2 regions of the Plantactinospora sp. WMMB334 genome follow, and region 2 is predicted to be linked to the other one. Evidence: predicted binding sites of a transcription regulator. Region 2 holds the regulator's gene; the other holds the start of a gene.
The links. The regulator HrcA, encoded in region 2, represses chaperone genes, less so after heat shock. The targets are predictions, from matches to a motif close to GGTTNGCACNCTCNNNNNGAGNGTGCNAACC.
Positions count from the first base shown of each region.

Region 1 (4,207 bases), 720 kb from region 2:
CTGGCCTCTCCGTTGGGCTGCCTCGGGGCACCTCCGTCCGGTCGCGACTCCCGACGGGGTGCGGTGGGCTGTGGCGACCGGCCCGCCTCACTTTTGTTGTGTCCGGCAACGTATTTCGCGGGGAGTCGCCGGGGCAAGGTCGTAAGGGCCCTGAGTTTGTTGCAGGGGATAACAATTCGGCAACGTGACCGACATCCCGGGATTGGCCAGCGGTGATACGCCGGAAATGATCGATGGTGATGCAACTGCCCGGTGCGCCCGGCCCCATCCGGCGGAGTCGGGCGCCTCAGGCCGTCGCGACCGGTGCGGTGACGGCGCCGGTGAGTCGGATCAGGTCCGCCGGCGCGAGTTCGAGCTGCAACCCCCGCCGCCCGGCCGAGACGTAGACCGTCGGAAAGCGCTCGGCGGAGGCGTCGACCACGGTACGCAGCGCCTTCCGCTGCCCCAGCGGGCTGATCCCGCCCCGGACGTAGCCGGTGGTCCGCTCCGCCAGGGTCCGGTCGGCCAGGGTCGCCCGCTTACCGCCCACCGCCGTGGCCAGCGTCTTCAGGTCCAGCTCGCCGGTGACCGGGACCACCGCCACGGTCAGCACCCCGTCGACGCTGGCGATCAGCGACTTGAAGACCCGTTCCGGCGGCACCCCGAGCGCCGCCGCCACCTCGGCGCCGTAGTTCGGGGTGTCCGGCGCCACGTCGTACGGGTGCAGGGTGTGCGGGATCCGCTGCCGCGTCAGCAGCGCGGTCGCCGGTGTCCCCCTGCCCGCCACAACCGGCACCCTATCGCCGGGCGACCGCCTGGACGGCGTTAGGAGGGGGCCCTTCTACGACAGAAAACGATAAGAAGGGGCCCTTCCTTACAAGCCGTCCTGGGGCGGGTGGCAGAGCAGCGCCGTGGGTGCGCCGGCGACCCGGGTGAGCACCAGGCTGATCGGCTCGGTCCCGGTGAGCCGCAGGTCGCGGCGGAGCCGCTCCGGTTCCAGTGCCGAACCGCGCTTGAGGATCTCGGCGCGGCCGACGCCGAGCTCCCGGAGTCGGGCCCGCAGCCGCTTGAGCGAGAAGGGGAGCGACTCGACGACCTCCAGGCACCGGGCGTACGGGGTGGGGGCGGCGGCGTCGGCGTAGACGTACGCGATCTCCGGGTCGGCGAGCGTGCCGTCGACGGTGTCGGCGAACTCGGCGACCAGGTGGGCGCGGACCACGGCCGGGTCCGGGTCGTAGAGGTAGCGCCGGACGGGGCCGACCGGGGCCTGCCGGGTCCCGTCGCCGGTCAGTTCGTGCACCGCCGGATCAGTCGGCCCGTGCCGGGTCGGCCCGTCCGGCTCACCGGGCCGGGCGCCGGTTCGGACGTGGGCGCCATGGGCTGCCGGCCCGGTCAGCAGGGTCGCCCGGCGCGGGGTGCCGGCCAGCGGGGCGCTCCAGACGGTCGCCTCGACCAGGTCGCCACCGACGCTGACCCACTCGCCCTCGGCGCCCGGCGGCAGGAGCGCGTGGTCGATGCCGGGCGCGACCTTGAAGACCGTCCGGGGGATCCGGCCGGCGAGGTCGAGCAGGAAGTCCCAGGAGGGGGAGTAGGCGGCCGGGTCGAAGACCCGCCGGCCGGTGCCGGGCCGGCGCCGGGCCGGATCGCAGAAGACCGCGTCGACCGGCCGCCCGTCGACGGCGGTGACGTCGAACCGGGTCGCGTCGCCGGGTTCGACCGTGAACCGGTCCGCCACCCCGGCCGCCCCGGCGTTCGCGGCGGCCATCGCCGCGGTGAGCGGGTCGGCCTCCACGCCGTACACCCGGATGCCGGCCCGGGCGGCGGCGATCGCGTCCGCGCCGAGACCGCAGCCGAGGTCGACCAGGGTGCGTACCCCGGCGGCGCGCAGCCGGGCGGCCCGGCGGGCCGCCACGCCGGGGCGGGTCGCCTGCTCCAGGCCGGCCCGGGTGAAGAACATCCGGGCGGCGTCCGGGCCGAACTTGGCCGCCGCCCGCCGCCGCAGTTCGGCCTGGGTCAGCGCGGCGGCGGCGAGCCCGCCGGATATCCCGGCCGAGCGCAGCGCGGCCGCCGCGACCAGCGGGTCGCCGCCGGCCAGGTCGGCGGCGGTGGCCAGCGCGGTTCCCCCTTCCGGGGTACGCAGTGCGGCCAGCTGGTCAAGGTCCACCGCAGCATTGTGCCGGCCCGGGTCACCGGCGGGCGTGTCGGGTTGGCACTCTCCTTGACGGAGTGCTAGCCGCCGGCATAACCTGCGGTTAGCACTCTCAAACCGAGGGTGCCAGCTTCCGGGCCCTGGTCCGGAGGCGGAACGCCAGGCGGACCGGCACCCGCGACGACGGCCCCGCCCGGTGGCATGTGGCAGATTGACGCCGGTCGGTGCGCCGTCCGGCACAGAAACCAGTACCCCAGGAGGGTATGCCCGTGACTACCGCGACCAAGGTTGCGATCAAGCCGCTCGAGGACCGGATCCTGGTCCAGGCGAACGAGGCTGAGACGACCACGGCGTCGGGCATCGTGATTCCCGACACCGCCAAGGAGAAGCCGCAGGAGGGCACCGTCCTCGCTGTCGGCCCCGGCCGTTTCGACGACGACGGCAACCGGATCCCGGTTGACGTCAAGGTCGGCGACACGGTCATCTACTCGAAGTACGGCGGCACCGAGGTCAAGTACGCCGGCGAGGAGTACCTGGTGCTCTCCGCCCGCGACGTCCTCGCCGTCATCGAGAAGTGATCTGACCGATCCAGTGACGCTGCCCCGGACCGGCCCTGCCGGGCCGGGGCAGCGCTGCGTGAAGGGACCCTGTTAACACAATGGCGAAGATTCTGAGCTTCTCGGATGACGCCCGGCACCTGCTGGAGCACGGTGTCAACACGCTCGCGGACACGGTCAAGGTCACTCTCGGCCCGCGCGGGCGCAACGTCGTCCTGGACAAGAAGTTCGGTGCCCCGACGATCACCAACGATGGCGTGACCATCGCCAAGGAGATCGAGCTCACCAACCCGTACGAGAACCTCGGCGCGCAGCTGGTCAAGGAGGTGGCGACCAAGACCAACGACATCGCTGGCGACGGGACCACCACCGCGACCGTGCTGGCCCAGGCGATGGTCCGGGAGGGCCTGCGCAACGTGGCGGCCGGCGCCGGTCCGGCCGGGCTGAAGCGGGGCATCGACGCGGCGGCCGAGAAGGTCTCCGCGGCGCTGCTGGAGAAGGCTGTCGAGGTGGGCAGCCGGGAGTCGGTCGCGCACGTGGCGACGATCTCGGCCCAGGACGCCACCATCGGCGACCTGATCGCCGAGGCGATGGAGAAGGTCGGCCGGGATGGCGTGATCACGGTCGAGGAGGGTTCGACCCTCGCCACCGAGCTGGAGGTCACCGAGGGTCTCCAGTTCGACAAGGGCTTCATCTCGCCGAACTTCGTCACCGACACCGAGTCGCAGGAGTCGGTGCTCGACGACCCGTACATCCTGATCACCACGCAGAAGATCTCGTCGATCGAGGAGCTGCTGCCGCTGCTGGAGAAGGTCCTGCAGAGCGCCAAGCCGCTGCTGATCATCGCCGAGGACGTGGAGGGGCAGGCGCTCTCCACCCTGGTGGTCAACGCGATCCGCAAGACCATCAAGGTCTGCGCGGTCAAGGCGCCCGGCTTCGGCGACCGCCGCAAGGCGATGCTGCAGGACATGGCGATCCTGACCGGCGGCGAGGTGGTCGCCCCCGAGCTGGGCTACAAGCTCGACTCGGTCGGCATCGAGGTGCTCGGCACCGCCCGGCGGGTGGTGGTCGACAAGGACAACACCACCGTCATCGACGGCCGGGGCCGGGACACCGAGGTGGCCGACCGGATCACCCAGATCCGCAAGGAGATCGAGGCATCCGACTCGGACTGGGACCGGGAGAAGCTCCAGGAGCGGCTGGCCAAGCTCTCCGGCGGCATCGCGGTGATCAAGGCCGGTGCGGCGACCGAGGTCGAGATGAAGGAGCGCAAGCACCGCATCGAGGACGCCATCGCCGCGACCAAGGCCGCGGTGGAGGAGGGCACCGTGCCGGGTGGCGGCGCCGCCCTGGTGCAGATCGTCTCGGTACTCGACGACGACCTGGGCCTGACCGGTGACGAGAAGGTGGGCGTCTCGATCGTCCGCAAGGCGCTGGTCGAGCCGCTGCGGTGGATCGCCCAGAACGCCGGGCACGACGGCTACGTGGTCGTGCAGAAGGTCGCCGACAGCGGTTGGGGGAC
Region 1 covers NZ_JBMHME010000002.1:5,918,848-5,923,054, reverse strand. The annotation lists gene ybaK (Cys-tRNA(Pro) deacylase) at 287-766, opposite strand; gene ACN27G_RS25275 (THUMP-like domain-containing protein) at 854-2,143, opposite strand; gene groES (co-chaperone GroES) at 2,392-2,706, shown strand; gene groL (chaperonin GroEL) at 2,787-4,207, shown strand, end outside.
Region 1: the regulator HrcA is predicted to act here: its motif matches at 2,230-2,260, upstream of groES (co-chaperone GroES).

Region 2 (4,207 bases):
GCGGGCGTGGACCACGTCAGCGCGTACGCCCTGATCGTCGAGGACGGCACCCGGTTGGCCGCCCGGATGCGGCGCGGCGAGCTGCCGTACCCGGACGACGACGTGGCGGCGGACCGCTACCTGGCCGCGGAGGCGGCGCTGCACGCGGCCGGCTTCTCCTGGTACGAGGTGTCGAACTGGGCCCGGACGCCGGCCGCTGCCTGCCGGCACAACCTGCTCTACTGGACCGGCGGCGACTGGTGGGGTCTCGGGCCGGGCGCGCACAGCCACGTCGGCGGGGTCCGCTGGTGGAACGTGAAGCATCCGGCGAGCTACGCCGCCCGGCTCGGCGTGGGATCCTCGCCGGGACAGGCCCGGGAGGTGCTGTCGGCGCAGGAGCGGCAGACGGAGGACGTGCTGCTGCGGATCCGGCTCGCCACCGGGCTGCCGCTGGCCACCCTCGACGACCAGGGGCGGGCGGGCGCCGCCCGGGCCCGCGGCACGGGTCTGCTGGACGGGTCCGCGTACGAGGCGGGGCGGGCCGTACTCACCCTGCGCGGCCGGCTGCTCGCCGACGCCGTGGCCCGGGACCTGCTGCCCTGATCCGTTAGGAGGGGGCCCTTCATATACAAAAAACGATAAGAAGGGCCCCTTCCTTTCACTTGACCATGCGGATCGTCATCGGGTAGCGGTACAGCACGCCCTCGTTCGCCTTCATGCCGGCGATGATCGAGAAGACCAGCACCACCACCCAGGCGATGAACGGCAGGAAGATGAGCACGACCGTGCAGGTGCCGACGATGAGCGAGACGATCGAGATGATGCCCCAGGTGATCTGGAAGTTGAGCGCCTCGACCGCGTGGGCGCGGACGGTCGGCGACTCGTTGCCCTTGGCCAGCAGCGCCACCAGGGGGGCGATGAAGCCGACCACGATGCCGCCGAAGTGGGCGATCAGGGCCCAGGTCTTCTCGTCGTTGTTGGCGTAGCCGGCCGGGGCCGGGCCGCCGTACTGGTTGCCGTACGGGTTGCCGGGCGGGGGGTAGCCGGCACCGGGGTAGCCGGCGCCCGGGGGCTGGCCACCGGGGGGCGGGTAACCGCCACCGGGCGGGGGGTAGCCGCCACCCGGTGGATAGCCGCCGGGTTGCTGGTAGCCGCCGCCGGAGGTGGGGTACGTCCCGCCGCCGGAGGTCGGGTATGTGCCGCCGCCGGAGGTCGGGTATGTGCCGCCGCCGGAGGTCGGCGGGGGAGTGTCGGAGGCGCCGTACCCGGGTGCCGGGGGCGGCGGAGGATATCCCTCGCCGGGCGTCGAGTACGAGCCCGGAGACATCGGGGCGGTCGGATCGTGGGGCTGGCCGCCGTACTCACCAGGAGGGCGAGGTGGTTCAGTCATGCGGTCACGGTAGGGGGCGGGGACAAGTGACGCCACCCACCCGCCGGACTGAGTCTGGACAACGGCCGACCGTACCTGCTAGGCCCGCCGGGGTAGGGTGTGCGGGCAAGCCTGTTGTCCGGGTTCGGATAGCCCATCCAAACGATCATCGCGTCGGGTACGCCTTGGTCGTAGACTGGCACTCGCTACAGTCGAGTGCCAGGGGGTTCCGTGGCCCGACCGTCGTGGTCGCCCCGGTCGTTTCGCCCAGCCGGGGCCGGGACGTCGCAGGGAGGTGAGGATGGGTCTCGACGACCGCAAGCTCGACGTGCTGCGCGCGATCGTGGAGGACTACGTCGCCACCCAGGAACCGGTCGGCAGCAAGGCCCTGGTCGAGCGGCACCAGCTCGGTGTCTCGCCGGCCACCGTCCGCAACGACATGGCCGTGCTGGAGGAGGAGGGCTACATCCGGCAGCCGCACACCAGCGCCGGCCGGGTCCCCACCGACCGGGGTTACCGGCTCTTCGTGGACCGGCTCTCCCGGGTCAAGCCGCTGACCCCGGCCGAGCGGCGGGCGATCGAGCGTTTCCTGGTCGGCGCGGTGGACCTCGACGACGTGGTGCACCGTACGGTCCGGCTGCTCGCCCAGCTCACCCGGCAGGTCGCCGTCGTGCAGTACCCGAGCCTGGCCCGCTCCTCCGTCCGGCACCTGGAACTGGTGCCGATCTCCACCACCCGGCTGATGCTCGTCATGATCGCCGACACCGGCCGGGTGGAGCAGCGGCTGGTCGAGCTTCCCACGCCGATCAGCGCCGACGACGTCACCGAGCTGCGCCGGCTGATCAACGAGCGGCTCGGCGGCCGGAAGCTCGCCGACACCCCGCCCCTGGTCCAGGCCCTGGTCGACGAGGCGGTCCCCGGGCTCTGCCCGGCGATGACCACGCTCGCCACCGTCCTGCTGGAGACCCTGGTCGAGCGGCACGAGGAGCGGATCGCGCTGGCCGGCACCGCCAACCTCACCCGGGGTGGCCTGCTCGACTTCCAGGGTTCGCTGCGGCCGATCCTCGAGGCGCTCGAGGAGGAGGTCATCCTGCTCAAGCTGATCGGCGAGGTGGAGCCGAACACGCTCCAGGTCCGGATCGGCGACGAGAACGAGATCGACAACCTTCGGGCCACCTCGGTGGTCAGCACCGGATACGGTCCGGGTACGACCATCGTCGGCGGGCTCGGCGTGTTGGGGCCCACCCGGATGGACTATCCGGGCACCATCGCCACGGTGCGGGCCGTGGCACGCTACGTCGGCGACGTGCTGGCGCAGTGACCACCAAGCTCACCGGACGAGACCACCACACCCACCTGACGACGACCGGCGGACGGTAACGCGAGACAGACATGAGGACACGGAACGCAGTGGCCAAGGACTACTACGGGATTCTCGGCATCAGCCGGGACGCCTCCGACGACGACATCAAGCGCGCCTACCGCAAGCTGGCGCGGCGGTACCACCCGGACGTGAATCCGGATCCGGAGGCACACGAGAAGTTCAAGGACATCAACGCCGCGTACGAAGTCCTTTCGGACGACCAGAAGCGGCAGATCGTCGACCTCGGCGGCGACCCGCTGGCCCCCGGCGCCGGGCCCGGCGCCGGCCCGGGCGGTGCCGGTGGCCCGTTCGTCGGCTTCCAGGACATCATGGACGCGTTCTTCGGCGCCGCCGGCGGCTCCCGGGGGCCGCGCCCGCGGACCAGGCCGGGTGCGGACGCGATCCTGCGGCTCGAACTCGACCTGCCGGAGACGGCGTTCGGGGTGGAGGCGCCGATCGCGGTGGACACCGCCGTGCTCTGCACCACCTGCTCCGGCGCCGGCACCGCCCCCGGCACCCACCTCGCCACCTGCGAGGCGTGCGGCGGGCGCGGCGAGGTGCAGTCGGTGCAGCGCACCTTCCTCGGCCAGGTCGTCTCGTCCCGGCCGTGCACCGTCTGCCAGGGCTACGGCACCGTCATCCCGCACCCCTGCCCGACCTGCGCCGGGGACGGCCGGGTGCGTACCCGCCGCTCGCTGACCGTCAAGATCCCGGCCGGGGTCGAGGACGGCATGCGGATCCGGCTGGCCCAGCAGGGCGAGGTCGGCCCCGGCGGAGGCACGGCCGGCGACCTCTACGTCGAGATCCACGAGCGTCCGCACGACGTCTACTCCCGCAAGGGCGACGACCTGCACTGCCGGGTCACGGTGCCGATGACCGCCGCCGCGCTCGGCACCCGGCTGACCATCAAGACGCTGGACAGCGAGGAGCCGGTCGACGTCAAGCCGGGCACCCAGCCGGGCTCGACGCTGCGGCTGCGGGCCCGGGGCGTGCCGCACCTGCGCGGCACCGGCCGGGGCGACCTCTACGTGCACCTCGACGTGCGTACCCCGACGAAGCTCGACGCCGAGCAGGAGCGGATGCTGCGCGAGTTCGCCAAGACCCGGGGCGAGGAGGTCGCCGAGCTGACCAAGCAGGGCGGCTTCTTCTCCCGGATGCGCGACGCCTTCAACGGCCACGGCTGACCCGGCCCCGTCCGGCCGGTCGCCCGCGCCGGCCGGACGACCCGCTAACCTCCTCGCCGTGAGCGCGCCGCTGTTCCTGGTCGAGTCGCTGCCGCCGGGCGACGTCGTCACCCTCGACGGTCCGGAGGGGCACCACGCCGCGACGGTGCAGCGGCTGCGTACCGGCGAGGAGCTGCTGCTCGCCGACGGGCGCGGCGGCACGGTCGCCGCCGTGGTCACCGCCGTCGGCCGGGGCACCCTGACCGCCTCCGTCACCGTCCGCCGGTACGCCGAGCCGCCCGACCCGCGTCTCGTCGTCGTCCAGGGGATCGC
Region 2 covers NZ_JBMHME010000002.1:5,195,314-5,199,520, reverse strand. The annotation lists gene hemW (radical SAM family heme chaperone HemW) at 1-582, shown strand, start outside; gene ACN27G_RS22150 (DUF4870 domain-containing protein) at 638-1,369, opposite strand; gene hrcA (heat-inducible transcriptional repressor HrcA) at 1,650-2,669, shown strand; gene dnaJ (molecular chaperone DnaJ) at 2,759-3,895, shown strand; gene ACN27G_RS22135 (16S rRNA (uracil(1498)-N(3))-methyltransferase) at 3,954-4,207, shown strand, end outside.